One region of the Shewanella sp. ULN5 genome, then DNA from elsewhere that is predicted to be linked to it. Evidence: predicted binding sites of a transcription regulator. Region 1 holds the regulator's gene; each other region holds the start of a gene.

Region 1 (5,550 bases):
CAATGTGGCAGCATAGCAGAAGAGAAATCAATAAATGATGATTGTGGATGAGTTAACACCTACCTTTAGGGTTAACAGCCTTCATCGAACTTAGCATTAATTAGCGCACATATTGCATCAAGCGCAGCTTGAGCATCTGGTCCATCAGCGGTGATATCAATTGTTTTACCTAGCCCACTTTCTAACATCAGTAAGCCTAAGACACTGGCTGCACTGGCCGTTTTGCTACCCTGAATCAAGGTGATATTGGCATCAAACTCATTGGCCAGTATCACCAGCTTTGTAGCGGCTCTAGCGTGTAACCCCAATTTATTTGAAATGGTGACTTGTCGTTGTAAAAGGCTCATAACACTGACTCCAATAATCTGCTAAATAACGTTATTTAACCTTATTTGCTAGTTCTCGGTGCCTTGCATGAACCGTATGCTTTTTATCATTCGAGAAACGTTTTGCCAGCTGATCTGCAATATACACAGAACGATGTTGTCCACCGGTACAGCCAATCGCGATGGTTAAGTAGCTGCGATTATTACGCTCAAGATGCGGCATCCAAGTTTCAAATAGATTTTCAATTTGCCAAATAAACTTATTGACTAAAGGCTGGTTGCCAAGGAATTCTTGTACTGGTTTATCGAGCCCTGTATAAGGGCGCAGTTCTACTTCCCAATGAGGATTAGGTAAAAAACGTACATCAAACATGAAGTCTGCTTCGGTTGGCATGCCATGTTTGAAGCCGAATGATTCAAAGTTAATGACTAACTCTTTATCAACACTGCCCATCAATATTTCACGCACTTGATCGCTCAATTCGTAAATGTTTAATGCTGAAGTATCAATATAATGGTCTACCACATTCGCGATAGGTTCTAATAACACCCCTTCTAATTTAATTGCTTCTAGAAGTGATATTTGATTCTTAGATAAAGGGTGTAACCGGCGGGTTTCGCTATAACGTTTAAGTAATACTTTGTCTGAAGAGTTTAAGAAAAAGCTACAGATTTCAGTATCGCTACCTAACTTAGCAAGTTGTTCTTGTAGTACTTTTCCTTGGTCGGCAATATTACGTACGTCGACACTAATCGCTATTTGATCGCGGCTGCCAGTAAGCTGGTCCAATAATGTTCCAATCAATGCCACAGGTAAATTATCGACACAGTAGTAACCAAGGTCTTCTAATACCCTTAGTGCGACAGACTTACCTGAACCAGAGCGGCCCGATACAATAACTAATTTCATGCAGTGATAACCTGATAGAGTTCAGTGGAGTTACTACTTTTACGTAACTGCTTGAGAATAAGTTTATCTGATAGCTTTTCTGCCATCGAAGATAAAGTGCTGAGGTGTTGTTGGCATTGTTCCGCTGGAACTAATAAGGCAAATAACAAATCAACGGGTTGTTTATCTATGGCATCAAATGGAATGGGTTCTTCACATTTAATAAAAATCGCAATGGGGTGTTCGATGGTCGTCAATCGACCATGAGGGATTGCAATGCCAGAGCCTATTCCTGTGCTACCCATTTTTTCTCTGGCCACTAGGCTTTCGAAAATCTCTTGCGAAGAAAGGGATGGGTACTGGGCAGCGACTAAATCGCTGATAAGTTCCAGTACCTTTTTCTTACTGCCCGGTGAGGCACAGGAGGTGCATTCCGGCTGCAGGATGGTACTAAGTTCCATCATTAATGCTTAGATAGTTTCTCTTTGTGTTTAATAACCTGACGATCGAGTTTGTCGATCAGGGCGTCTATTGCATGATACATGTCGGCATGATCAGCAGCTGCAAATACTTCAGCGCCATTTAAGCTGACTTTTGCTTCTGCCTTTTGCTGTTGTTTTTCGACATTTAACACGACATGCACATTATGGATCTGATCGAAATGTCGTTCAAGCTTTGAAAATTTTATCGTGACATATTCGCGTAATGATTCAGTAATTTCAACATGGTGACCTGTTAAATTTATTTGCATATTTATCCTCCAATTGCCTAGGTAGATTATAAACTCTTACGCTGGTTTGAGGGGGGGATCATCATCGCCTCACGGTATTTCGCGATAGTACGACGTGCAACATTAATCCCTTGTTCAGCCAAAAGATCCGCCATTTTACTGTCGCTTAATGGTTTCTTTTGGTTTTCGGCAGCAACCAGTTTTTTTATAAAGGCTCTAATTGCTGTTGATGAGCACTCGCCGCCGTCGTCGGTACTGACGTGGCTAGAGAAAAAGTATTTTAATTCGAATAATCCGCGCGGAGTATGCATGTATTTTTGAGTTGTGACCCTCGAAATAGTTGATTCATGCATCTCTACCGCTTCAGCTATGTCATTCAGTACCATAGGTTTCATGGCTTCTTCACCATACTCAAAAAAACCTTGTTGGAACTGGACAATGCAATTGGACACTTTTAATAAGGTGTCGTTGCGGCTTTCTAAACTTTTAATAAACCATTTAGCTTCTTGCAAGTGACCGCGAATAAATTGGCTGTCAGACTGACTTTTACTGCTTTTTGCCATCGCCGCATATTGCTGGTTTATACCAATTTTGGGCATATTGTCAGGATTTAATTCAACAACCCAACGACCATTCTTTTTCATCACCGAAACATCGGGGATAACATATTCATCATCCTGCGGGGTGATCATCGAACCAGGGCGTGGATTCAAAGATTGAATTAACTCAATAGCCTCACGAAGTTCATCTTCTTTTAACTTGGTTTTACGCATCAATGTGCGAAAGTCTCTGCCTGCAATTAAATCTAAATAATCTTTGATAAGCACTTTTGCGTTATCAATGTGAGGTGTATTGGGATCATATTGCATTAACTGGATCAGCAAACATTCACGGAGATCGCGAGAGGCAACGCCAATAGGATCAAAATGTTGGATACGTTTCAGTACCGCTTCAACTTCATCAAGCTCAACCGATTCGTCTCCCATTGCTTCTAAGATGTCTTCGGTGCTTTGGGTTAAATAACCTGTGTCGTCAATGGCATCGATGATGGCGGTGGCAATGGCTAGGTCGGTATCAGAAAAAGGAGTGAGATTCTTCTGCCATTCAAGGTGTTCGTACAAACCTTCTGAGGTTTCACCTTGAAAAGGCATGTCATCGCTTGGCATGCTGCCCGATCCAGAACTGGCCATCGGAGATGCGGTGTACACTTCATCCCAGGTCGTATCCATAGGCAAATCATCAGACATTTGCTCTTTTGTCATCGATTCTGCTGTATCAACGCTTGAGGTGTCTTTTTCTATTGTTGGCGCGACTAGTTCACTAAAATCAGTTTCTGATTGGTTTTTTTGTTGGTCATTTTTGTTGTTAAATTCTGCAAATTCATCTTCCATTTCAAGCAAAGGGTTTGAGTCTAATGCTTGTTGAATTTCTTGCTGTAACTCCAAAGACGATAACTGCAGCAAACGAATCGCCTGTTGCAGTTGTGGGGTCATAGTCAGATGTTGACCCATTTTAAGTTGGAGTGACGCTTTCATTACTGCTGATCCCTAGAAGATTTCCGTTTGCTACACCGTTTCACACGAGTGTATTTCGCAAATGTTGTTTAAATACATTGTGAAACACCACAATAAAAGCTTACTGAAGTGTTGGTATTTTCAAAGCATCTATCTGTTGTGCTTACATTAACTATAGCTTGAATTGTTCGCCCAAGTATACTGCTCGTACTTGTTGATTGTTGAGTATTTCATCAGGTGTTCCCTCGGCAATGAGATTGCCTTGGCTGACAATATAAGCGCGCTCACAAACATCAAGGGTTTCGCGAACATTGTGGTCAGTAATGAGCACTCCAAGGCCACGACTTTTCAGTTGTTGAATAATTTTTTTAATATCAATAACTGAAATGGGGTCAACACCGGCAAAAGGTTCATCGAGTAAGATAAACTTAGGATTTGCGGCCAATGCACGTGCAATTTCAACTCGACGTCTTTCACCACCAGAAAGGGACATGCCTAAACTGTCTCGAATATGGGTGATATGAAATTCCTCTAAAAGACTTTCCAGCTCTTGAATTCGTTCATCCTGGCTTAATGATTTGCGCGTTTGCAGAACGGCCATAATGTTGTCATGAACGGTTAGCTTTCTAAAAATACTCGCTTCTTGTGGTAAATAGCCGATTCCTTTGCGAGCACGTAAATGCATTGGATCTGCAGTCAAATCATCATTATCAATTAAAATACGACCGTTATCACTTTTGACTAAACCTACCACCATATAAAAGGTGGTGGTTTTTCCGGCGCCATTAGGACCTAACAAGCCGACAATTTGACCGGTTTTTACCGTTAAACTGACACTTTTTACAACTTGACGACTTTTATAGCTTTTAGCTAAATTTTCAGCGGTTAAGGTAATTTGGCTCATTGGTTACCTTGCTTTTTTAACGGAATTTCAGGAAGTTTTTGTTTCGGTACATCTTCGGTTTGGAAGTTTTCAGGCTGAATGATGGTAATAACACGGTCTTCTCCCTTACCGGTACTTTCTGCAATCAGCTCTTGGGCGGTGATATTGTAGCGAATAACATTGCCCGTCACTTTGCTACCGGCCTGATCTAACTTGGCATTGCCAGTTAATAATAAACCTGTCGTGGCTAGGTCGTAGCGGATCTCATTGGCACTGGCGGTGCCTATTCGACCATCATCTAATTCCTGCGAAAACGTTGCGGGATTACCAATAGCAATCAACGTTTTAGTTTGGCCATTTTCAGCTGAAAATGCGCGTAATTCATCGGCATTAATATTAATACTACCTTGGGTGATTTTTACTGGGCCATTAAAAATAATCTGGTTATTTTTAATGTCCGCACGTTGGCTTACCGCGGCAATTTTCAGCTCTTGTTGCAGATCGCCTTCTTTGGCCATGACGTTGTTCGCCAGTGCCGCGATAGCAAATGTTGCAAGAACACTGACCTTACAGAGTGATTTGGATAAAAACTTAATGTGGTTCATATGTTCCTTCTACCTCACTGAGCAAGGTAATTTCTTCTGCATTGAGATCGGCAAATAATCCTAAGCCATTAATTAAAAAACCATTACCTTTAATGATAACCGGATCTTCAGAGCGGCCAATCATGGTTTCTAAATCAAAGGTGACTTGCTGTGTTTCGAGCGATTGTAGCGGCTCTTCAATGTCAATGGCATTGATTATTACATCATTTTGTAAACTGACTTTATTTGTCTGTTGTTCAAGCGTGGCGTTTTTTGCGGTTATTTGCCATTGCGCTTTACCGTTTTGTGGATAAAGTAGCAATACGGGGTCAGTAAATAAAGTCGTATTAGTCATGGAGTAATGCTCCATGTGTGTAGCGCTCATTTTACTGTCGACTAAACCTAGCGTATTAAATTCTGTAGTATGCAGGTCATCAGCGACAAAATCAGGCCGCTCAATACGTGTGTCTACTACCAGTGCCATTTTGTTGCGTTTATCCTGTACCTGCCAGTACAAAGTTAACGCTAAGCCAAAGAATGCACAGATGGCGAGTGTGGTACGATTCATATACTCATACCGTGGGCATTTTCAAATTTGCCTTGGCTTAACAATAGTAAATCTGT
Region 2 (5,550 bases), on a different contig from region 1:
TGTTTTTAATGCTATCAGGCATTGTTGTTTCTCTTGGGCAAGTTTCAATAACTTGTCTGCATCTTGCGCTTGTAATGCTTGCTTTTCGGCAGAAATTAGAGACTTCAGCGACGTAAGAATACCGTGCTGATGTGAAAGTAAGGTTGAAAGTGCTGTCATACTGATACTCAGATTATTTTGCTTTGGAAATACCTGTCTATGACACCAATAGGTGCCTGATTCTCATACTATACTGTTCTCAAGAATAGACTAAAGCAAAAACTGTCCTTGTAGGCAGCTGCCGTAAAACGTCTGCTATTCTTCTTGGAACTTCAGTCCGCTAAGTTCAGCTTCAAAGCTTGCAATGTTGGCTGCAAGTTTTTCAGGGTCAACTTTATAGCGACCTTCAGAAATGGCTTGTTTGATTTCAGCCACCTTCTTTTGATCTATTTCGGGTAAGCTTGCCATTTTAGCCTGTGCACCTTGTAACTCTTGTGCTTGCGGCGTAATGCTTACCGAATCTGTTTTTACGTTTGCAGTTGCTGCCTGTGGTGCTGCTTTAGCTGCGTTGTTTGTTGATTTTGCATCACGCGCAGTAACTGGCGTAGGCGTAGCTGTTTTAAGTTTGTTAATGTCAATTGCCATGATAGGCTCCAGCGTTAATTTTGGTTTTCCATACAGGCTATCGGCACTGTGGGGAAAAACTTTAGCTTATTTTACATTCTAACTTCTACTTCGCCAACGCCAATCACTGTGGCTTCTAATTCTCTGTTTGAGTTAACATTTTTAACTCTAATTGATTCACCTACATTTCCATCACGCATTGCTTCACCTAATGTCTTTATTTGTAAGTTCTGGCTGTTGGCGTAGATTGATACGGCATCGCCTTTACAGACAAAACATAAGTGGCTATTCAAAATGGGCGTTCCTTTATTAATTCTTCGTTTGGTTTTACTGCCTAAAACGTCATTAATATCCGCATAGAATTGCCCCCGAAGACTATACTGGTCAATATATTCGATTTGTAATTGCTGTTCTGTGAGTAAAGTATCTGGTGAGATGATTTCACTACTCACCACAACTGGAAACATGATTTCGACTCGAACTGATAAGTAAATCTGCCAAGGGTAATCATAATCTGGACTGTTGCAGCTTATTTTGACGGTATTGTTTCTGCCAATTTCGCGATCGCTGGCTAATTCAACGGTTATTGGGGCAAAACAGCGGGGCGGTGTCAGTCTGCCTTCTAAATTTTGTGGCGTAATGAGTAACTTAGCATTGGGTTCTAATTGAATTTTTTTTCTGACAACCTCTTCAGCCAATTGGCTAATGGTCGATAAGGAAGGTACGCTAGCATCTTCATTCGCAAAAACTGCTAATGAATTGAACAATAAATAGAAAAAACACAAAAAATATACTTTCATAGTGGAGATACTAGCTTGTTTTGCTAGATTGCACCTATACTTAATTTTACGTGAAATGATGAATAAGTTGCTAAGCTGTAATGACAGTAGATTGACTGCTTTAGTAGATTATTCTTGATTTATGATTTACAAGTAATAACAAGCAAAAAATATGCCTATATAAAGTAGCGGCATAACAAAGTGCATTAATTGGTTCAGTTTACTTGCGGACGATGATTTTACATTGTCATATTCCGACAAGAAATCCAGTTTCAATTTATGTTTTGAAGCAAAACAGGCTAGTATCTATTTATTCGGATATTTTAATAAAAAAAGGCAGTGTTATGTCGAGTATCATGGAATCCGTCAACAAACGAACTCAATTAGTTGGTCAAAACCGATTAGAGTTACTGTTGTTTAAACTTAATGGACGTCAACGTTTTGGTATTAACGTTTTTAAAGTTAAAGAGGTACTTCAGTGCCCACCGTTAACGACTTTGCCAAAATTGAACCCGTTTGTTAAAGGCGTGGCACATATTCGTGGTGCGACTATTTCTGTTATCGATTTAAGTGCTGCTACAGGTGGTAGACCATTAACGTCTACTGAGAATTGCTTCATTATCATTTCTGAATACAACCGCAGTGTGCAGGGCTTTTTAGTCAGCTCGGTTGAACGGATTATTAATATGAATTGGGCTGCAATTATGCCTCCTCCACAGGGCGCAGGACGTTATTCATACTTAACCGCAGTAACGGAAATTGAAGGTGAGCTTGTTGAGATTTTAGATGTTGAAAAAATTCTTGATGAAATATCACCCGTTAAAACGGCGATCAGTGAAGAAGTCAATGAGCAATTAACCATTGATAGAGAACAGCATTATCACATTATGGTGATTGATGACTCTGCGGTTGCTCGTAAGCAGATTATTCGTTCACTTGAGTCACTTAAGTTGCAAATTGATACCGCTAAAGATGGCCGTGAAGCGTTAGAAAAACTTAAAAACATTGCCAAAGAAATGGATGATGTTTCTGTCGAGATCCCTTTGATTATTTCAGATATTGAAATGCCAGAAATGGATGGATATACCCTTACTGCTGAAATCAGAGATGATCCAAAATTGAAAAATATTAAAGTCGTGCTGCATACTTCATTAAGTGGTGTGTTTAATCAGGCTATGGTACAAAAAGTTGGCGCGAATGACTTTATTGCAAAATTTAATCCAGATGAATTAGCCGCGGCAGTTAACAAACATTTAAGCTTATAATCATCGTCTATTGATCGCAGTAGACAACATGGCAAGTTCATGAGTATTGTTAATGCGTAAAAGCCCTAATGAAATAGGGCAACAATCACTCATTATATTAGGATGTGAATGTGACAGATAAATCACTCGCAGAAGCAGAATATAATCAATTTAGGTTGTTCCTAGAACAACACAGCGGCATCGTATTAGGTGAGAACAAACAATATCTAGTGCGTAGTCGTCTTGCGCCGTTAATGGGCAAGTACAATTTACCTTCACTCTCAGAAGTGGTTAAACATTCAATGAAACCGACAGAACGCCAGTTGCGTGCTGAGGTGATTGACGCTATGACCACTAATGAAACCTTGTGGTTTCGTGACCGTTATCCTTTTGATTTACTGCATAACACTTTGTTGCCTGAATACTCTAAATTAGGTCGTTCATTGCGTATATGGTCTGCTGCGTGTTCTTCTGGTCAAGAGCCGTACTCATTAGCAATGACGGCTTTAGAGTATCAGCAACGTAAACCTGGTGCACTGCCTGGCGGTATCACCATTCAGGCAACCGATTTGTCTCCGTCGATGTTGGAGCGTTGTAAAAATGCAGAATATGATGGTTTGGCATTAGCGCGTGGGTTATCTGAAGAGCGTAAGCGTCAGTTTTTTGATGCTTTACCTAACGGTAATATGAAAATCAAAGATAATGTGAAACGCTTAGTTAACTTTAGAGCACATAATTTACTTGAAAGTTATACGCTTCTTGGTAAGTACGACATTATATTTTGCCGCAATGTGCTGATTTATTTTGCCCCTGAGGCAAAGGCGAAAATTTTGCGGCAATTTGCTGCCGCATTAAATCCAAAAGGGATTTTATTTCTTGGAGCGTCAGAATCTATTGCTGGGTTAACAGATGAATTTGATATGGTTCGTTGTAATCCTGGCATTTATTATCAAAAGAAAACCTAGTTAATCTATTGAAAAGCATGTGTTATTGTTGACACATGCTCTCCTCTCTATATTTCCCCTTTATTAATAAATAATTGGCATAACCTTTGCTTTATATCTATCAGTTAGCTGATGGAGGCAATTTTATGGCGATTAATTTTGATAATGCACTTGGGGTACATCAATACTCTCTGGGTGTTAGGGCGCAACGCGCTGAAGTATTATCAAGCAACATAGCGAATGCAAATACCCCAGGGTATAAAGCGCGTGATGTCGATTTTGCCTCTGCGATGCAAGCAGCAAGTTCTCGTCAAAAAGGTTTGACGATGAGTTCTTCCAACGAAAAACATTTCGATTTAACTGCACTCAGTCAGCAGCATGTAAAGTTTCGAGTGCCCAATCAGCCTGATACGGGTGATGGCAATACGGTCGATATGCAGCAAGAACAATCCGCCTTTATGCAAAACTCTCTTGAATACCAAATGTCATTGGGGTTTTTAGAAAGTAAGTTTTCTGGAATGCGTAAAGCATTGCGAGGTGATTAACTATGAGCTTATTTAATATTTTTGATGTAGCGGGTTCAGGTATGACGGCTCAGTCTGTCAGGCTCAATACCACTGCAAGTAACATCGCCAACGCTGACTCTGTATCAAGTAGCATTGATAAAACATATCGAGCACGTCATCCCGTTTTTGAAGCTGAAATGGCAAAAGCGAATCACCAGCAATCTGGTGCCCATCGCGTTAACGTCAGTGGCATTGTTGAAAGTGATAAGCCCCTGATGAAAGAATTTGCACCAGATCATCCAATGGCTGATGGAGATGGCTTTATTTACAAGCCAAACGTGAATGTCATGGAAGAGATGGCCGATATGATTTCAGCGTCACGTTCGTATCAAATGAATGTTCAAGTAGCTGATGCCGCTAAATCTATGCTGCAACAAACACTTAGAATGGGTAAATAACATGACTATTGTAGGAGGTAAGTTGTGAGCCTCGTTAATCCTTATAGCAGTCAGTCTTTGCCGCAACAGGCATCGACATCAACGAATACCGGTACGGTAAGTAAAAACACTGTGCAGTCAAATTCGACTACCACAAGTACGGGTAATCCTTTTCTAGATGGTATTCGCTTACCAGAAAAACCGGAAACGCCTGAAGCGAAAGATCAAATGCTTAAGCAGGAAGATTTTTTTGCACTGCTCAGCCAACAGCTTTCGATGCAAGACCCGTTTAAGCCGGTTGATAATGATCAAATGATTGCACAAATGGCCTCGTTTTCAACGGTAGATGGTATTGCTAATTTAAATAAAGAAATTCTGAATTTAAATGGTGTGATGAGTTCTAGCCAAGCTTTACAAGCGTCTAGTTTAGTGGGACGTAAAGTGTTAATCCCATCTGATACAGGTGCAATTACCGCAGGCAGTTCTGAAATAAAAGGTGTGGTAAGTACACCAGAAGCAATTGATAAGATTACGATTCGAATAGAAGATGAAGCTGGTCAATTGATTAAAACCTATGAAATTGATGGCAGTGCAGGCGGCAATGTGGATGTGGCCTGGGATGGATTAGATAAAAATGGTGAGCCTGTCGCTGAGGGAAGTTATTCCATTAAAGCGAGCGGTAAAGTTGATGGGCAATCACAAGACTTACCTGTGTCAACATATGCCCATGTGACTAGTGTTTCACTAGGTACTGCCGCAACTGGCGCTATTTTGAATTTACGTGGGATTGGCGGCATTAAGTTGACCGACGTACTCGCGGTATCTGAATCTTAACAATTTAACTTGTGACAATAATTTGTCATTTAAGAAAACCTGATTATTTGAGGTGAAATATGTCTTTTAACATCGCACTAAGTGGTATCGCAGCCGCTCAAAAAGATTTAAATACCACAGCCAACAATATTGCTAACGTCAATACCATTGGTTTTAAAGAGTCACGTGCCGAATTTGCGGATGTTTACGCTAATTCAATCTTC
Region 3 (5,550 bases), on a different contig from region 1:
CATTATGATTAAGTATCACCCACAACAAGAGTTATTGTCTCTCCATATTAAAGGGGAGCTGCCATTATCCATGTCTTTGGCGATATCAGCTCATGCTGAAATGTGTAGCATATGTCAGCAAAAACTTAACGCTTTAACAGAGAGTGAAACTGTTAATGTTTTTGACAATGATGTTGAGTCAAATATCAGTGTTGATATCGACTCACAGATGTCAACCTTGTTAGCACAAATGATGCAAAACACCTTAGATGATCTGGATGCTAAACCTGCTGAAGCATATATTGAAGGGGTCACTGAAGTGACAGTTAAAGACCAATCTTATCCTTTACCCCGTGCATTTAGGCATCAAATAAAAGCTCAATGGCAAGGTATAGGCAAAGTCAGTAGATTGCGTCTCGATACTGGTGAAGAGCATGCAAGAGCAAGTTTACTACACATTGCACCACAAGGTGAAATTCCTGAACACACTCACAAAGGTTCAGAACTGACACTGTTACTTGCGGGTGAATTTAGTGATGAATATAACACCTACAAACCAGGTGATTTCATGTTGCTTGACGAGAATCATCAGCATTCACCTAAGACCATGACAGGTTGCCTGTGTTATACAATAGTAGATGCACCCTTATACTTTACTAAAGGATTCAGCAAGTTACTAAACCCTATTGGTGAGTTAATTTACTAGTATTATTGCTTATCAGGATTTGATTGGTACATACTTTAATAGCAAATAGTTGGCAATAAATACTTTTAAATATTTGTTGCCAACAACATAAACTCAGTATATGCTTGCGGAAGTTTAATTACCTTGTTTATTTTGTTTACCTATCGTGAGTCTGCTCAACTTCCTTTCGTAAACCACCACAAGCTACAAAAAATACATCTGCTGAAAAGATTTAATATAAAAATATATTTATCAAACGCTTTTATTTTTGTCATTTGCTTGTCATAAACCTATGGTCAACTAGTCCAATCAAGCAGTTAACTTTTATGCGTAAATGTTAATGTTTTTAGTGAAATGATGAATTATATTTAATCAAAAATTATGATTAAACTCTCACATTTTTCATATAAACACTTGATTAGTGTAGGATTGATAGGGTAACTTAACTAAGCTAACTTAAATCTTTCGCAACACGAAAAATGTTAAGGAATTTTATTGTTAAAACTTACATCACCCAAGGGTGAGCAAATTATTATAGAAGGAGTATGATGATGTCATACCAATTTAACGGACACGAAATTACAGTTAACTTCCCAGTTAATTCAATTTCATCAAATAAAAATTCAATTGCTTTTACTGATTCTCAAGGTAAAAACAAAACAACCTTTTCAAAACGCATCGAAGCGTTGAACTTTATGAAATGGTTAATCAGTTCTAACAAGTAAACCTCTACGCTTTGCGTACATCATTTGCTCTGTTATTTAATAAACTTGGCTAACGGTATTCTCCTCTCATTTACCGAACGTTTATTATCAACAGAGCAAACTGATAAATCTTTCAAAACCCTATCCAATATCTCATTCAAAACATTAAGACTGTAAACCACAAAACTAACTATATGTAATAAAGATTATTTTATAGTTAAAGCCTGCTTTCTTTGGTATCTGGGTAACATTGTGGCATTGCCTAATAAGCCACCTTGATGGATATAAAGTATTTCACGATCTTTAAGATCACCAGACTCAATAGTGTGTTTCAATACATTTAATCCGATGGGATCATAAAGTAAATCAAACTCTATTCCACTTGAATCTAATACCTGTTGCCATAGATGAAATAATGAAAGATAAAGCTTACCAAAATGGTATTTTTTACCATCATTTAGTATTTGTGGATGATGGAGAGTATTTAAAGATAACTCATCAAACTGGCTTATAAGGTAAGCATCTCCACCTACTGTGCTACAGGTTAACACCTCAATATCTAAAGTATTTTTTTGAGCCTGTTTTACAAAGTACTCTTGTAAATATAACGCTGTGGTACCTGTGCCTGATGGCAAAAATATAGATAACTTATTAATATTTTGAATAACTGCCCAATTTATTATTTCTTTACCGAGTTCATAAATGCCAGTTTTAGCATATTCGCAACGCCCCCCTTCCGGAATAAATAAAGTTTCCAAAGCGTTATTTTTTTCTAGGTAATCTTGTTTTAATACCTTAATGGCATCATCTAAATGTTGGCAGGCATTAAACAGATTTGAAGACCAATCAATTTCAATGACATTAGCGCCATTTTTAATCGCTTCAGAATAATTAGACCGGATTTCTGACGGTAGCCTCTGCTGTTGCTTTAAATAATCGGCAATATGACTCACATAGTAATCTAATTTCCAGCCCTTTATTTTTGCCAATACCGATAGAGAATATAATGAATTTGCCTGCGCAGAACCGGACCCCACAACATGGGACACATCAGGAAAATCATTCACTAGAAAGTGATAAAATTTGCGGGCTTTATTGCCACTAAAATCTGCATGTAACAAATCATCTCGTTTAATATGTATTTGTCTGCCTGCAAAGTACATCGTATCTGTAGGGCTATTAGTTAGCATTAATCTCAATCATAAAGTCATTAATAACGGCATTGTATCTAACTTTAGTTAAAAGCCGCTATATTTAGTCTAATTGCTCATTTTATTTGTCTCACCATTAGTAGAAATCAGCCTTATACCAACAATATCAGACACTTAAATGTTGGCGCAATAATTGCTAATACTAAATATGATTGAATTTAAACTGTAAAAAGGAACTCAAATGGCTATTTTTAGGCTGATATTTAATATTGCATGGTTTGTACTGGGTGGTTTTGTAATGGGATTAGCCTGGTGGTTAGCTGGGATATTGTGTTTTATCAGTATAATCGGTATTCCATTTGGCCGCGCTTGTTTCGTGATAGGCGAGATGGCTTTTTGGCCTTTTGGTCAGCAAACCGTTAATCGCAGACAGTTAACGGGTGAACATGATTTAGGCACAGGCACAATGGGAATGGTTGGCAATATTATTTGGTTTTTATTCTTCGGAATTTGGTTAGCGATAGGCCATTTAACCCATGCCTTAGCTTGTTTTATTACCATTATTGGTATTCCATTTGGTATACAACACTTGAAACTTGCCTTATTAAGCTTAACGCCAATTGGTCAAACAGTTGTACCAACAGAGCAATATTAATGGCCTTGATGCTTACTTGATTCAATCAAGTAAGCATCCATCATTTGTTGTGCATCAAATTGAGATAATCCCCTATTAATCACCTTCTGCCATTTACGGCCTTGATCATTATTATTGAAAGCGATATGCAAACTTTTTAGTGCCAATGGCTTAGAATTCAATTGCAGTAAGTGCGAAATCCCCGCTATCTTAGGTTCATGCTGAAGATATTGATAGACATTGTAATCAATAACAATAGCGTCGATTCTTCCAGCGGCTAATTTCAAGATGTTCTGCCGTTCATCATTAGCTTCTTCAAAGGGTTGTCGCCCATCTCTAATCATATTGTCTATTTCATCAGTATTAACATATCCCTTCACAACACCGAGAGTGTAGTTATTCAAATCTGATAAGACCGTCAACTTTATTGGGGTACTTCTTCGTTGTAATAACCCTATCGGACTACTTCCTAAAGAATCTGAGAATATAAAATCATTAGTCTCATTAAGATATTCAGGAAAATAACCGCTATTGCCCCCCTTTTTTGCGACTCTAATTGCTCTGTTCCAAGGCAATACCGACACTTTTAACTCATGCCCTTCATAACTAAGTGCCTGCTGCACGATCTGACTGGTAACGCCTTTTTCAATGAGATTGGCTCCAGTGAATGGCGGCCACTCTAAAGTTGACAGCTCAAGCGTATCTGCCGTTAACTGCGCAGATAACAGGATTACGATTGCACCTATGTTATAAGCAAGCTTGTGACGGCTTAGCATTGAAACCATTTATGCCCCTTAAAAAATTACCTTCGATAATTCAGTGATATAATAATTGAACCGTTTTTTAAATTGCCACAAATAATATCTTTATAGCAGGTGCTTAACGGCATATAAAATAAACACTATTATTCAATAATAGTACAGACTCATTTTTTGGTGAAACTTATGAATTATTGGTTGATGAAATCAGAGCCAGATGAATTTAGTATTGATGATTTACAATTGAGTAAAGATCAAAAAACAGCATGGCAAGGTATTCGAAACTATCAAGCGAGAAATTTTTTACGAGATCAGGTAAAGCAAAATGATTTAGTCTTTTTCTACCACTCCAGCTGTAAAGTTCCTGCTATCGTCGGATTAGTAGAGGTAAGCCAAGCGGCAACAGTAGATATGAGCGCTTTTGATATCAACTCCACTTATTTTGATAAAAAGTCCGACATCGCTAACCCCAAATGGATTCAAGTTGAATTACATTTTATGGAAAAGTTTAACCGGCCTATTTCGCTAAAGCAGCTGAAAGCCGATCCACGGTTAACCAATATGGTTTTAGTCGCTAAAGGGGCAAGGTTAAGTGTACAGCCAGTATCAGCAGAAGAGTTTGAGCATATTATGTTTTTAAGTCGATAGTCATTTAAGTCGATAGTCATTTACATCGAAAAAAGCGACAAATCGATAGAATATAGAGCGGGCTCATATAACAACTAAGAAATAATATAGTGTTATATGAGTCGCAGTTTTTACATGGTGTCACTAAGTCATGTTGAGTTTTGCTGGTTGAGTTTTGTTAGCGTTAAAAACGTGTTAATTGAGGTAAAGGATACTTCTTGGTTATAGAAAAAACCAAGCAACAAAACGTCAAACAGATTTACCCGCACACCTCTGGATGCAATTATTGGCCACTCTTACCGGTTATCGACTTATTATGTAGCATCTCTAAACTGCAACTCTGCCTAGTAATAATGACCAACCACTCACTGAAATAACCTCGAAGTTTAACAGGCCTCAGTAACAGTCATGGATATTTATTACTGTTCGCCCTGGGCAATACCGCCTTTTGAAGGTGCATGAGCGATAATACGATCTGCCATACGCGAGAAAGGTAATGATTGTAGCCAGACAGTTCCATGGCCTTGTAACGTGGCTAAAAATAGCCCTTCACCACCAAAAACCATTGATTTTAATGAGCCAGAACGTTGAATGTCATAATCTATACCTGGTGAGAAACCCACTAAACAGCCAGTGTCTACTCTCAGTACTTCGCCTTTTAGTTCTTTTTTTATCAAGGTGCCACCAGCATGAATAAACACCATGCCATCACCTTTCAAACTTTGTAGTATGAAACCTTCACCGCCAAAAAATCCTGCGCCTAAGCGACGATTGAATTTCATCGTGACATTAGTGCCTAAAGCCGCGGCTAAAAAACTGTCTTTTTGGCAAATGATTTCGCCTTGATGCTTTGACAAATCGACGGCCAACACACTACCAGGATAAGGGGCTGCAAATGCAACTTTACGTTTTCCATGGCCCTCATTAGTAAAATGAGTCATAAAAATACTCTCACCAGTTAATGCGCGTTTCCCCGCACCGAGTATTTTTCCGAAAAAACCTGATTCAGGTT
Region 4 (5,550 bases), on a different contig from region 1:
AGCTATTACATTTTTGCCAGGTTTTTGGCCAAGCCAAGAAAGAGCAAGTGCCTACCAGTGGTAATCAAACTAAGTTATTTAGAAGTCTTGTTGGCCGAAGCCAAGGGATAGCGAATGTTCGCCATTTGATCAGCCAAGTAGCAAGTTCTGATGCGACAGTGTTAGTACTTGGGCAATCTGGTACGGGTAAAGAAGTGGTTGCGCGTAATATTCATTATATTTCTGAACGCCGAGATGGGCCTTTTATTCCGGTTAACTGTGGCGCTATTCCGCCAGAATTACTTGAAAGTGAGCTGTTTGGTCACGAAAAGGGATCTTTCACTGGTGCAATATCTTCCCGTAAAGGTCGCTTTGAATTAGCCGAAGGCGGTACGCTATTTCTGGATGAAATAGGTGATATGCCATTGCAAATGCAAGTTAAATTGCTGCGTGTGCTTCAGGAACGCGTATTTGAGCGTGTGGGTGGTAGTAAAACCATTCAAACCGATGTGCGTGTTGTTGCCGCTACCCATCGTGATTTAGAAACCATGATTTCTGAAAATGAGTTTCGTGAAGATTTGTACTATCGTTTGAATGTTTTTCCTATCGAAATGCCGGCATTATGTGAGCGTCGTGACGACGTACCTCTACTGTTACAAGAGTTGGTCAGTAGAGTATTTAACGAAGGCCGAGGTAAAGTAAGGTTTACGCAGCGTGCAATCGAATCGCTTAAAGAACACGCTTGGTCTGGTAATGTGCGTGAATTATCGAATTTAGTTGAGCGTCTTACTATTTTGTATCCAGGCGGATTAGTTGATGTAAATGATTTACCGCAAAAGTATCGCCATATAGATGTGCCTGAATATTGTGTCGAAATTAGTGAAGAACAATTAGAAAGGGATGCTTTGGCATCAATTTTTAATGATGATGAGCCGATTGATATTCCCGAAACTCGCTTTCCGACAGAGATTCCTCCTGAGGGGGTAAATCTTAAAGATTTATTGGCTGAGTTAGAAATTGATATGATCAGGCAAGCGTTAGAATTGCAAGACAATGTAGTAGCAAGAGCCGCTGAAATGCTGGGCATTCGTCGTACTACCTTGGTTGAAAAAATGCGTAAATATGGCATGAGTAAAGAATAAAAATTTAACAGCACCTATTTCAAACTAGCCTATAATACTTTCTAAAGCATATCGACTCGATATGCTTTATTTTTTTGGCACACTTAATGCAGTAACCCGTTAAATGTAATTCTTTTGACGGAGTCGTTATGCTAAACGCACACGCCATAACTCAGCAAAATCAAACAGATTTTCAGCAAAACATGTTTTCGCTGGAATCTTCTGCTGTGTCCTCAATGCGAGTCAATAGCGCTCCTGAGTTTTCACATGACAGTAAATTGACTTACGGTCAGTTTGCCAAAGTGCAAGAGGCCGCGAATATGTCAAATCAAATGGCGCATATTCTTCAAGCGCTCCCTTCTGGGGTGGTGATTATTAATGGCGATGGTGTCGTGACGTTAGCTAATCCAATGGCGGCAGAATTACTTGGTCGACCTTTACAAGGGCTACGCTGGTTTGAAATCATAAACCGGGCATTTTCTCCTCAGGACGATGATGGGCATGAAGTGTCATTAAAAAATGGCCGCAGAGTTAAGTTAGCCATCTCGCCATTGACTCCTGAACCTGGTCAGTTAATTGTGCTAACCGATTTAACAGAAACCCGCTTACTCCAGAAAAATTTATCGCATCTACAGCGTTTATCTGCGCTGGGTAAAATGGTGGCAACACTGGCACATCAAATTCGCACACCGTTATCAGCGGCATTACTTTATGCTTCAAATTTAGGTAACCCTAAACTTGCAGAACCTTCGAAAACGCGTTTTCAAACAAAATTGGTTGATCGTCTTAATGAGCTTGAACGTCAGGTCAACGATATGCTGCTGATGGCCAAAGGTCGACAAGATGCGAAAGCTGATAATGTTGCTATAGCGCAAATCATCGATGTGGTAATGGCTAATTGTGAAGTGATTGCTCAGCGAAAATCGTGTGAAATTTTTCAAGAGTGTTTAACCGACGCAAGCCTAATAGCAAATGGTGATGCACTGAGTTCAGCGGTAAATAATTTAGTGATGAACAGCCTCGAAGCTGGTGCGACAAAAATAAAAATTTGTGCATTTGAAGATGATGAACAGGTTATTTTAGATGTTATCGATAATGGTAAAGGCCTTGACCCTAAAACCCAACAACAGGTACTAGAGCCGTTTTTTACCACAAAAGCGCAGGGTACAGGTTTAGGGTTGGCTGTTGTGCAGTCTGTTGTACGCAATCATGGCGGTAAAATTCAATTATCCTGTAAGCCACAAATGGGTTGCCAGGTGAGGTTAAGTTTTCCTATGTTAAAAGTGGTTGATGCAGAGTCTAACGCTCAGGAGATTAATCATGTCTGAAGCAAAATTGCTGTTAGTTGAAGATGATGCTGATTTACGTGAAGCATTACTCGATACCTTACTGTTAGCCCATTATGAATGTGTTGATGTCGGCAGTGCTGAAGAAGCGATAATCGCCCTAAAGGCGAATCATTTTGATTTGGTGATCAGTGATGTGCAAATGGAAGGGATTGGCGGCATAGGTTTATTAAATTACTTACAGCAGGCTCAGCCGAAGTTACCGTTATTGCTCATGACAGCTTATGCAACCATCGACAGTGCCGTGAGTGCAATAAAATTAGGTGCCGTAGATTATTTAGCGAAACCTTTTGCACCAGAAGTATTATTAAATCAAGTATCAAGATACTTACCACAAAAACAAAATACCGATCAACCCGTTGTAGCTGATGAGAAAAGCTTAGCATTATTGGCATTAGCCCAGCGAGTAGCAAACTCAGATGCTTCAGTCATGATCATGGGGCCGAGTGGCTCAGGTAAAGAAGTGCTAGCACGATATATTCATCAGCACAGTAGCCGTAAAGATGAACCGTTTATTGCGATTAATTGTGCCGCAATTCCTGAAAACATGCTCGAAGCCACTTTATTCGGTTATGAAAAAGGCGCGTTTACCGGAGCATACCAAGCTTGTCCTGGCAAATTTGAGCAAGCTCAGGGTGGGACGCTATTGCTTGATGAAATTTCGGAAATGGAATTAGGTTTGCAAGCTAAGTTACTTCGAGTGTTGCAAGAGCGAGAAGTGGAACGTTTAGGTGGTCGTAAAACCATAAAACTTGATGTTAGAGTCTTAGCTACCTCGAACAGAGACTTAAAAGCCATTGCCAGTACTGGTGAATTTAGGGAAGATTTATATTATCGCATTAATGTGTTTCCGCTGACTTGGCCAGCGCTAAATCAACGGCCAGCTGATATTTTACCCTTGGCCAGACACCTGTTAGTGAAACATGCCAAGGCATTTAATATCAAACCTGTTCCTTCATTAGGTGAGGTAGCGACGCGTCGGTTGCTGGCGCATCGCTGGCCAGGAAATGTGCGGGAACTTGATAATGTCATTCAACGTGCCTTAATTTTACATGCTGGAGGTGAGATTTGTGAACAAGATATCATTATCGATTCTGCTGATGTCAATATGCATCTAGATACTCAACATACTGAAAAAACCACGGAAACTGAAGGGCTAGGCGGTGAATTACAAGCACAAGAACATGTCATTATTCTTGAAACGCTTAATCAATGTAATGGTAGTCGAAAACTTGTCGCAGAAAAATTAGGCATCAGTGCCAGAACACTTCGCTACAAAATGGCTAAAATGCGTGATGCGGGGATCCAGTTACCTGCATAAGCATCAAAACTGTTCGATTAATCCGCAACTCTATTGTTTTATCAACAAAGCTACACGTAAAAGGTAGCTTTTTTGCTTTATTCTTCATATTGGCACTCAACTTGCTTTATCCCTATTAACAGATCTAGTTATCGTCAAATAATCGACGAATGGGAGTACAGCATGCAGATTAACGCCAATCCATTACTTCAAGAAATGCAGTCGCTTCGTGGCGCGATTACACCATCTAATGCTTCGAGTATGGACTCGATCATTCGTCCTAATTTAACTCAGCAAATTAATAACACCAGCGGTGCTGATTTTGGCCAACTGCTCTCACAAGCTGTGGGGCATGTTAGTGGCTTGCAGCAAACATCATCAAATTTAGCGACTCGTTTAGACATGGGCGATTCAACCGTGACCTTGTCTGATACGGTCATTGCCCGAGAAAAATCGGGCGTGGCATTTGAAGCAACCGTTCAAGTGAGAAATAAACTGGTTGAAGCTTATAAAGAAATTATGAGCATGCCGGTTTAACGGGTGGCAAACACCGGTTCGCTGATGAAAAAGAATAATAGTAGGGGCATATTGTGAGCACAGACATAATGGTAGGTTCAGATGCGGCACTTGATGGCGGCATTCAGCAAGAGAATAAATCTGGCTTGCTGAGCAATATGGGCGGTGCAGATATGATGCGTCAGGTGACCATGATCTTGGCGTTGGCGGTGTGTTTAGCGCTAGCTGTTATTATCATGATGTGGGCGCAGGAACCTGAATACCGTCCACTGGGTAAGATGGAAACTTCTGAAATGATCCAAGTTTTGGACGTTTTAGATAAAAACAAAATCAAATACGAAATCAATGTTGATGTCGTTAAGGTTCCAGAAGATCAGTATCAAGATGTGAAATTGTTGCTTAGCAGAGCGGGTATCGAAAGCAGTACCCAAAATGATGATTATTTAAGTAAAGACAGCGGCTTTGGCGTTAGCCAACGCATGGAACAAGCGCGCTTAAAACATAGCCAAGAATTAAATCTTGCCCGCACGATTGAAGAGTTAAAAAGTATTAGCCGCGCTAAAGTTATTCTGGCGCTACCAAAAGAAAATGTGTTTGCTCGAAATGCATCAAAGCCAAGTGCTACCGTGGTTGTAAGCTTGCGTCGAGGCGGTTTAGGACAAGAAGAAATTGATGCTATTGTTGATATCGTTGGTTCCGCAGTTCAAGGGTTAGAGCCTGCACGCGTAACAGTGACAGACTCAAATGGACGTTTATTAAATTCAGGCAGTCAAGATGGCGCATCAGCTCGTGCGCGCCGTGAATTAGAAATAGTGCAACAAAAAGAAGCTGAATACCGTAAAAAAATTGACTCAATTTTAATGCCTATTCTTGGCCCTGAAAATTATACCTCGCAAGTTGATGTGAATATGGACTTTACTGCCGTAGAACAAACATCAAAACGTTTTGACCCAGATTTACCTGCACTAAGAAGTGAAATGACCATTGAAAGTAACTCTTCGGGTGGCAGTACAGGCGGTATTCCAGGCGCACTTACTAATCAACCTCCAATGGATGCAGACATACCTATGGAAGCTGGTGGCGCATCTGAAACCACGAAATCTTCTGATACTCATCGCGAAGCCACTCGTAACTTTGATCATGACACAACCATTAGCCATACGCGTCAGCAGGTTGGTCAAGTGCGTAGAGTCAGTGTTTCTGTTGCACTAGATTTTAAACCAGGCCCCGCAGGTGAAGACGGTGTTGTTACGCGAGTACCACGTACGGAACAAGAACTGACAAACAT

The links. The regulator sigma-54, encoded in region 1, starts transcription at its own class of promoters, with help from an activator protein. The targets are predictions, from matches to a motif close to GTTGGCACGNNNNTNGNNT.
Region 2: flgB (flagellar basal body rod protein FlgB) is a predicted target of sigma-54. The motif match lies at 3,665-3,683, and genes of this name have one in related genera.
Region 3: ORI98_RS11780 (YccF domain-containing protein) is a predicted target of sigma-54. The motif match lies at 2,700-2,718, and genes of this name have one in related genera.
Region 4: ORI98_RS00710 (PAS domain-containing sensor histidine kinase) is a predicted target of sigma-54. The motif match lies at 1,195-1,213, and genes of this name have one in related genera.

Annotation. Positions count from the first base shown of each region.
Region 1 covers NZ_JAPJEE010000012.1:77,741-83,290, forward strand. Annotated here, with positions in the region: gene ORI98_RS12520 (HPr family phosphocarrier protein) at 72-347, opposite strand; gene rapZ (RNase adapter RapZ) at 379-1,236, opposite strand; gene ptsN (PTS IIA-like nitrogen regulatory protein PtsN) at 1,233-1,676, opposite strand; gene hpf (ribosome hibernation promoting factor) at 1,679-1,966, opposite strand; gene ORI98_RS12540 (RNA polymerase factor sigma-54) at 1,993-3,480, opposite strand; gene lptB (LPS export ABC transporter ATP-binding protein) at 3,632-4,363, opposite strand; gene lptA (lipopolysaccharide transport periplasmic protein LptA) at 4,360-4,860, opposite strand; gene lptC (LPS export ABC transporter periplasmic protein LptC) at 4,934-5,494, opposite strand; gene kdsC (3-deoxy-manno-octulosonate-8-phosphatase KdsC) at 5,491-5,550, opposite strand, start outside.
Region 2 covers NZ_JAPJEE010000001.1:188,073-193,622, reverse strand. Annotated here, with positions in the region: gene ORI98_RS00825 (flagella synthesis protein FlgN) at 1-159, opposite strand, end outside; gene flgM (flagellar biosynthesis anti-sigma factor FlgM) at 295-624, opposite strand; gene flgA (flagellar basal body P-ring formation chaperone FlgA) at 696-1,403, opposite strand; gene ORI98_RS00810 (chemotaxis protein CheV) at 1,727-2,647, shown strand; gene ORI98_RS00805 (protein-glutamate O-methyltransferase CheR) at 2,752-3,591, shown strand; gene flgB (flagellar basal body rod protein FlgB) at 3,717-4,115, shown strand; gene flgC (flagellar basal body rod protein FlgC) at 4,118-4,534, shown strand; gene flgD (flagellar hook assembly protein FlgD) at 4,559-5,347, shown strand; gene flgE (flagellar hook protein FlgE) at 5,407-5,550, shown strand, end outside.
Region 3 covers NZ_JAPJEE010000011.1:44,404-49,953, reverse strand. Annotated here, with positions in the region: gene ORI98_RS11795 (sigma-70 family RNA polymerase sigma factor) at 1-12, shown strand, start outside; gene ORI98_RS11790 (ChrR family anti-sigma-E factor) at 5-685, shown strand; gene ORI98_RS11785 (1-aminocyclopropane-1-carboxylate deaminase/D-cysteine desulfhydrase) at 1,575-2,558, opposite strand; gene ORI98_RS11780 (YccF domain-containing protein) at 2,761-3,174, shown strand; gene ORI98_RS11775 (ABC transporter substrate-binding protein) at 3,171-3,938, opposite strand; gene ORI98_RS11770 (EVE domain-containing protein) at 4,098-4,559, shown strand; gene ORI98_RS11765 (TIGR00266 family protein) at 4,958-5,550, opposite strand, start outside.
Region 4 covers NZ_JAPJEE010000001.1:167,737-173,286, reverse strand. Annotated here, with positions in the region: gene ORI98_RS00715 (sigma-54 dependent transcriptional regulator) at 1-1,121, shown strand, start outside; gene ORI98_RS00710 (PAS domain-containing sensor histidine kinase) at 1,328-2,428, shown strand; gene ORI98_RS00705 (sigma-54 dependent transcriptional regulator) at 2,421-3,767, shown strand; gene fliE (flagellar hook-basal body complex protein FliE) at 3,930-4,283, shown strand; gene fliF (flagellar basal-body MS-ring/collar protein FliF) at 4,349-5,550, shown strand, end outside.